Regions from separate parts of the Streptomyces sp. NPDC020742 genome, predicted to be linked through region 3. Evidence: riboswitches for the same ligand, from Rfam matches in the RefSeq annotation. Region 3 holds a riboswitch; each other region holds the start of a gene.

Region 1 (2,255 bases), on a different contig from region 3:
ATCTGGATCCTGCAGACCATGCCGGCGCTGGTCGGCGGACTGTTCACCCGCTGGTTCCACCGCTGGGCCCTGCTGACCGGCTGGGCGGTGGGCATGCTCTACGGCACCCTCGCCGCGTACGGCGTCGCCAGCCCGACCCAGGCCCACTTCGGCGGCTCCAGCAAGGAGATCCCCGGCATCGGTGAGATCGGCTACATCGGCCTCACCGCCTTCGTCCTGAACGTGGTGGTCACGGTGGTGCTCACGGTCGCCCTGCGGGCCGTCAAGGCCCCCGACGGGGTCGACGAGACCAGCCCCGGCGACTACACCGCGGACGCCGGCGACACGGGCGTCGCGACCGACCTGCCGCCGGCCACCGCCGGAGCACCCGCCGGGCACTGATCCGCCGGCACCGCACCACGGGCCGTCGCGTCCCCCTGGGGGCGCGGCGGCCCTTCGCCGTTCCGGAACCGCCGGGGCGCACGGGGGTGGGTGACGGCGCGTCGGGCGCGTCCGCCCTTCCGGGGTGGCCGCGGCAGGCGTGGCGGCGACTGGCCGGAAGGGGCCGCTGTCCTGGGACAGAGCACCTTTCCCGGGCCGTCCGACGCCCCTGGTCATTCGCACACCCGTCGGAGTGGTATGGGGTGACGACACAAGATGTGGGGGTGCATGCGGGTGGCAGCACAAGATGTATGCTCGTCCTCGCTGTCGCCGCAGGGGAATCCGGTGTGAATCCGGGACTGTCCCGCAACGGTGTTGGAGCGCGCTCGGTGGCCCGATCACGGCCCTTCCGCGCGTGCCGTGAAGTCCGAAGACCTGCCGACGGTACGTCCGCACCGCCATCGGTACGGACGTCGATACGTCCGGGCCCCGAGGGTTGGGCCGATGGACGCCGCGCGGTGCCCGCGCGCCCCACAACGTCACGGGGTGCCGCATGCCCGCGCGCGCCCGTCGCCCCGCTCTCCCGGCCCCCGCCGAGTGAGGGAGAGCACCACGTGACCATCGCGCCAACGGAGCCCGCGTCAGACGCCGAGGTCGTGCCGACTGCGGTGACCACGCCTGCCGCCCCCGCCGACGGCGCGCCGGGCGAGGACGGGCCGGGCGTCGCCCTGCTGCGCACGCTGACCGCGCTGACCGAGGACCTCACCGCGACCGACCCCGGCAAGGTGGCCGCCGCCGCCCTGCGCGGCCGGCACCCGGGCTCCGACGAGGCCGAGCTGCGGTCGCTGGCCACCGAAGCCGCGGCCGGCCTGATCGGTGACGAGCCCCAGTACTCCAAGCTCGCCGCCCGGCTGCTCACCCGCGCCATCGCGGAGGAGGCCGCCGGGCAGGGGGCGGTCTCCTTCTCCGCCTCCGTCGAGGTCGGCCACCGCGAGGGCCTGATCGCCGACGGGACCGCGGAGTTCGTACGGGCGCACGCCGAGCACCTGGACGCGCTGGTCGACGCCGCCCTCACGGACGGCGCGGACGACCGCTTCGGCTACTTCGGGCTGCGCACGCTGCACTCGCGCTACCTGCTCCGGCACCCCACCACCCGTCAGGTCATCGAGACCCCCCAGCACTTCCTGCTGCGGGTGGCCTGCGGTCTGGCCGAGGACCACAGCGAGCGCGCCCTGGCCGACGTCGCCGAGCTCTACCGGCTCACCAGCTCGCTGTCGTACCTGCCCTCCTCCCCCACGCTGTTCAACTCCGGCACCCGCCACCCGCAGATGTCGTCCTGCTACCTGCTGGACTCCCCGCTGGACGAGCTGGACTCGATCTACGACCGGTACCACCAGGTGGCGCGGCTGTCCAAGCACGCCGGCGGCATCGGCCTGTCCTACTCCCGCATCCGCGCCCGCGGTTCACTGATCCGGGGCACCAACGGACACTCCAACGGCATCGTGCCGTTCCTGCGCACGCTGGACGCCTCGGTCGCCGCGGTCAACCAGGGCGGCCGGCGCAAGGGCGCGGCCTGCGTCTACCTGGAGACCTGGCACGCGGACATCGAGGAGTTCCTGGAGCTGCGGGACAACACCGGTGAGGAGGCCCGCCGCACCCACAACCTCAACATCGCGCACTGGATCCCGGACGAGTTCATGCGCCGGGTGGAGGCGGACGGCGACTGGTCGCTGTTCTCCCCCGCCGACGCCCCCGAGCTGGTGGACCTGTGGGGCGAGGAGTTCGACGCCGCGTACCGCAGGGCCGAGGCCGAGGGCCGGGCGGTCAAGCAGGTGCCGGCGCGGGTGCTCTACTCCCGGATGATGCGGACCCTGGCGCAGACCGGCAACGGCTGG
Region 2 (2,255 bases), on a different contig from region 3:
GCGCGGGTCGCACTCGACACCGCCATAGCCCACCCGGAGCGGGTGACCGCCCTCGCGCTCTCCTCCCCCGGCATCAGCGGCCGCCCCTTCACCGACCCCTTCGTCCTGGAACACATCAGGGAACAGGTGGCGGCCATCGGCGCACCGGACGGCGCCGAGCGCTACGTCGAGCACTTTCTACGGATGTGGGTGGACGGACCGCACCGTGAACCGTCCGCCGTGCACCCGGGATTCCGTGAGCGGATGCGTGCCTCGGCCGCGGCCAACGTAGAGGTGCACGCCGATGGAGTGGGCGCGGGTATGCCGCTGGAGGTCGGAGCCGCAGACCGTCTGACCGAAATCCGGGTGCCGACGGTCGTCCTCGACGGCGATCTCGACAGCAGAGACATCTCCGCCAACGCCCATGCCATAGCACTGGCCGTCCCCGGCGCCCGAAGAGTCCGCATACCGGGGGCCGGCCACATGGTCAACCTGGAGAACACCGCGCTCTACGACCAGGAACTGCACGCATTCCTCTCCGCCTTGGAATACTGACCCCTCGACCGGCTGGCCCGGACGCTGACTCACCCCACACCCCACCCCTCCCCTCCGGCGGTTAGAGTGGCCGGGCCGTGGTGTTCGGGAAGACCGGTGGCGGACCTCGTGGTCCCATTCCGGAGCGGCCCTCGCCACTGTGATCGGGGAGTTTCCATCCCTCTCCGTATGCGCACGGCGCGCATACGGCGCCACTGACCGCACCCTGCGGCCGGGAAGGCGGGGACGGACGCGGGCACCCGTAAGCCAGGAGACCGGCCACGGCATCTCACGAGTTGATCCACGAGGTGCTGGAGCGTGACCGCCGGATGGCCCTGTCCACCGATACCCCGAACACCCCTGCCCCCACCAGCTTCCGCTGGCGCCGGCAGGACACCGTCCGTACCGCGGGACTGATGGCCGTCATAGCCGGGCTGCACGTCGTTGCCTTCGGCGTGCTCTTCCTCCTGGTGGTGCCACACCACTACTCCGTCGGAAGCCAGGTCTTCGGCGTCGGACTGGGTGTCACCGCGTACACCCTCGGCATGCGGCACGCCTTCGACGCCGACCACATCGCCGCGATCGACAACACCACCCGCAAGCTGATGGCCGACGGCAAGCGACCGGTGTCGGTGGGCTTCTGGTTCGCGCTCGGCCATTCCAGCGTGGTCGTCGTGATGGCCGCCCTCGTGGCGGGCGGTGCCCACCTCGCGGGCATCCTCCTCAACGACCAATCCCGCACCCACCAGATCCTGGGCACGATCGGCACCACGATCTCGGGCAGCTTCCTCTACCTCATCGCCGCCCTCAACCTCATCGCCCTGACCGGCATCTGGCGCGTCTTCCGCGGGATGCGCGACGGCCAGTACGACGAGGCGGAACTGGAACAGCGCCTCGATTCACGCGGCTTCATGAACCGCTTCCTGGGACGCTTCACCCGCTCCATATCCCGCCCCGGCCAGATGTTCCCGCTCGGCTTCCTCTTCGGGCTCGGCTTCGACACCGCGACCGAAGTGACCCTCATGGTCATGGCGGGCAGCGGGGCGGCGGCCGGTCTCCCCTGGTACGCCATCCTGTGTCTGCCGCTGCTCTTCGCCGCCGGAATGAGCCTGTTCGACACCCTCGACGGCACCTTTATGAATTTCGCCTATCAGTGGGCGTTCTCCAACCCGGTGCGCAAGGTCTACTACAACCTCACCATCACCGGCCTGTCGATCGCCGTCGCGTTCTTCATCGGCACGATCGAGCTGGTGACCGTGCTGCACGACAAGCTCTCCCTCAACGACCCGCTGACCGACTGGGTCTCGGGCCTCAACCTCGACAATGCCGGCTTCATCATCGTCGGCCTGTTCCTGGTGGTGTGGGCCGCGGCACTGGCGTACTGGCGACTCGCCGGCGTCGAAAGGCGCTGGGAGCAGCGCGCCCGACACACCCCCACGGCAACCACCCCACCGACACCCCCCACCTCCCGCACCCCGGACTCCTGACCGCCCGCTGAAAACACCCAAGGCCCAGGCCTCCCGACCAACCCCGGGCAGCCTGGGCCTTCGCCATCCCCGAACCAATCAAACCCCAAAACACACAAACCCCAACGCCGCGATGCACCGGACTGGTCTTCTCACCGGACAGCGGGGCGGCCCAGTTGGCGATCATGTCGACGAGCGAATCAGGCGGTCGAAGCCAGGCCGGTGCGGCTCGGACGGGCCATTTCCGCGACGCGCCGGAGCCAGCCTGGCCGACCG
Region 3 (2,255 bases):
GTTCGCCCACCGGCTTCCCCAGCAGCACCACCTGGCTGCTGCGGTCGCCGCCGGGCTTGAGCAGTACGGGGTTCATCAGCGCGGTCGGCTCCACCCGGGCCGCCGCGGCCTGCATCGCCTGCGCCCGGCCGATCTCCGCACCCTCGCGGGTGACAAAGGAGTTCAGCGACATGTTCTGCGCCTTGAACGGCGCCACCCGGACGCCCTGCCGGGCCAGCCAGCGGCAGATGCCCGCCGTCACCACGCTCTTACCGGCGTCGGACGTCGTACCGGCCACCAGCAGGCCGCCGCCGAGCCCGCCGGCTCTCCTCAACCGTCCGCTCACCGGGCCGTCTTCCTCAAGCTCAGGGTCATGCTCAGGGTCCTCCCCGTCCTGCGGCCGCGGTGCCCGCCGGGTGCGGTCGCGCCGCGCAGCGCGCCCGCCGCCAGCCGTCCGGCCACCGTCACCGCCAGGGCCAGCGCGCCGACCCGGCGGGAGAGCCGGACCGCCCGTTCGATGTCGTCCGCCGTGGCCGGGCGCCCCCCGCCGTTGAGCACCGGCCGGTGCTCGATGCGTCCGCCGTACGCCAGGGTGCCACCCAGCCGTACGCCGAGCGCGCCCGCGAACGACGCTTCCACCGGGCCCGCGTTGGGGCTCGGGTGGGATCCGCCGTCCGCCTTCCAGGCCCGCAGCGCACCGCGCCGGTCGGGCCCGGCCAGGACGGCCAGGGCGGCGGTCAGTCGCGAGCCGGGCCAGCCGGCGAGGTCGTCGAGGCGGGCCGAGGCCCAGCCGAAGCGGCGGTAGCGCGGCGAGGTGTGACCCACCATCGCGTCCAGGGTGTTCACCGCCCGGAACGCCACCAGGCCCGGGACGCCGCCGAGGGCGCCCCACACCAGGGCGCCGACCACCGCGTCCGAGGTGTTCTCGGCCACCGACTCCACCACCGCACGCGCCATCTGCGGCCCGTCCAGCGCCTGCGGATCACGCCCGCACAGGTGCGGCAGCCGCTCCCGGGCCACCTCCAGGTCGCCCGCGGTGAGCGCACCCCCGACGGCCCGGGCCTCCCGGCCGAGCGAGGTACCGCCCAGCACCGCCCACACCGTGGCCGCGGTCAGCGCGAGGTGAGCGCCGCGGCGGCGGTGCACCGCACGCTCCAGCAGCGCGGCCGCGGCGGCCGCACCGCCCGCGCAGAGCGCGGTGTGCACCGTCCCGTAGCCCCGGTGGTCGCGCCACAGCAGCCGTTCGACGCGGGCCGCGGCCCGGCCGAAGGCAGCCACCGGATGGCCGCGCCGGGGGTCTGCCGCGATCAGGTCGCCGAGGTAGCCGAGGGCCGCGCCGCACGCATATCCCGCGTGTTCGCCGCGCATCGGTCAGGCCGCCGTCAGGCCTCGGAGGGGCCCCGCAACGGGGGGCCGGGGGGCTCTGGAACGGCGGCCGGGCATGGTGGTGTCCTCACTCAGGGTCCGCGCCCTGGCTCGACGTGACGGCGACCAGAGTCTCCTGGCTCCCGGATCGGCGTGGCCCCCGGCCTTCCAGCCCGTACGGGTACGGGCCGTGGCCCTCGTCGGAGGGACGCTCCCCGGTGACAGTGGCGGGACCGCGCCGGATTCGCACCGGACTTCCTCTGCTGTCGCCGATTGGCCCGGGCAGTCCACCACGCCCCGCGAATGCCCGTCAACTCACCCTTGACCTGCGATGCTGCCCCGCGTCCGGCGCTGTGGCGCACGCCACAGGGTGGCTGCGGCGTCACGGACGGTTGCCTGCGCCCCTGATCCCGCGTCACTATCTGGTGCACGGTGGCGAAGGGGCCGCCGGAAGGGGGCTGGGGGATGCCGGAGCGCGCCGGGCACCAGGAGATCCGTATCCGGGTCACGGGCACGAACAATCCGCAGCAGGACATCGACGACCTCCGGGCCTGGCTGGAGCGCGAACCGTGGCTGACCCGCCAGGAGCACTCCTGGCACCAGCGGCCCCGGCCCGCGGACGCGGCCGACGGTGCCGACGGAGCGCGGCGCACCCGACCGGCCGACATGGCCGTCGGGGTGGACGATCTGGTCCTGGTGCTCGTCGGGGCCGTCGCCACCGAGGTCACCAAGGGGCTGAGCATCGCACTGCGGGAGTGGCTGCGGCGCCGCAGGGAGGAGCGCGCCGAGGGCGAGGAGCCCGCCGTCGTGGCCGGCACCGGCGGCGCGGTGCACGAGGTCGGCTCCGGGCACCCCGATCCCGGCAGCCCGGCGCAGGGGAGCGGCAGCACCGGCGAGGTCTGAGCCGGATG

Evidence for each region. A riboswitch is a leader RNA that binds a small molecule or an ion and turns the genes downstream of it on or off. The one in region 3 is predicted to bind cobalamin.
Region 1: linked by a shared signal. The riboswitch ahead of AB0G84_RS03855 (ribonucleoside-diphosphate reductase subunit alpha) and the one ahead of AB0G84_RS15190 (cobalamin biosynthesis protein) in region 3 are both predicted to bind cobalamin.
Region 2: linked by a shared signal. The riboswitch ahead of AB0G84_RS32345 (HoxN/HupN/NixA family nickel/cobalt transporter) and the one ahead of AB0G84_RS15190 (cobalamin biosynthesis protein) in region 3 are both predicted to bind cobalamin.

What each region holds. Positions count from the first base shown of each region.
Region 1 covers NZ_JBFAEA010000001.1:886,166-888,420, reverse strand. Annotated here, with positions in the region: gene mctP (monocarboxylate uptake permease MctP) at 1-381, shown strand, start outside; cobalamin riboswitch at 655-818, shown strand; gene AB0G84_RS03855 (ribonucleoside-diphosphate reductase subunit alpha) at 1,017-2,255, shown strand, end outside.
Region 2 covers NZ_JBFAEA010000031.1:39,720-41,974, reverse strand. Annotated here, with positions in the region: gene AB0G84_RS32350 (alpha/beta hydrolase) at 1-534, shown strand, start outside; cobalamin riboswitch at 596-812, shown strand; gene AB0G84_RS32345 (HoxN/HupN/NixA family nickel/cobalt transporter) at 843-2,000, shown strand.
Region 3 covers NZ_JBFAEA010000007.1:65,754-68,008, reverse strand. Annotated here, with positions in the region: gene AB0G84_RS15195 (cobyric acid synthase) at 1-325, opposite strand, end outside; gene AB0G84_RS15190 (cobalamin biosynthesis protein) at 322-1,347, opposite strand; cobalamin riboswitch at 1,474-1,606, opposite strand; gene AB0G84_RS15185 (hypothetical protein) at 1,810-2,247, shown strand; gene AB0G84_RS15180 (caspase family protein) at 2,253-2,255, shown strand, end outside.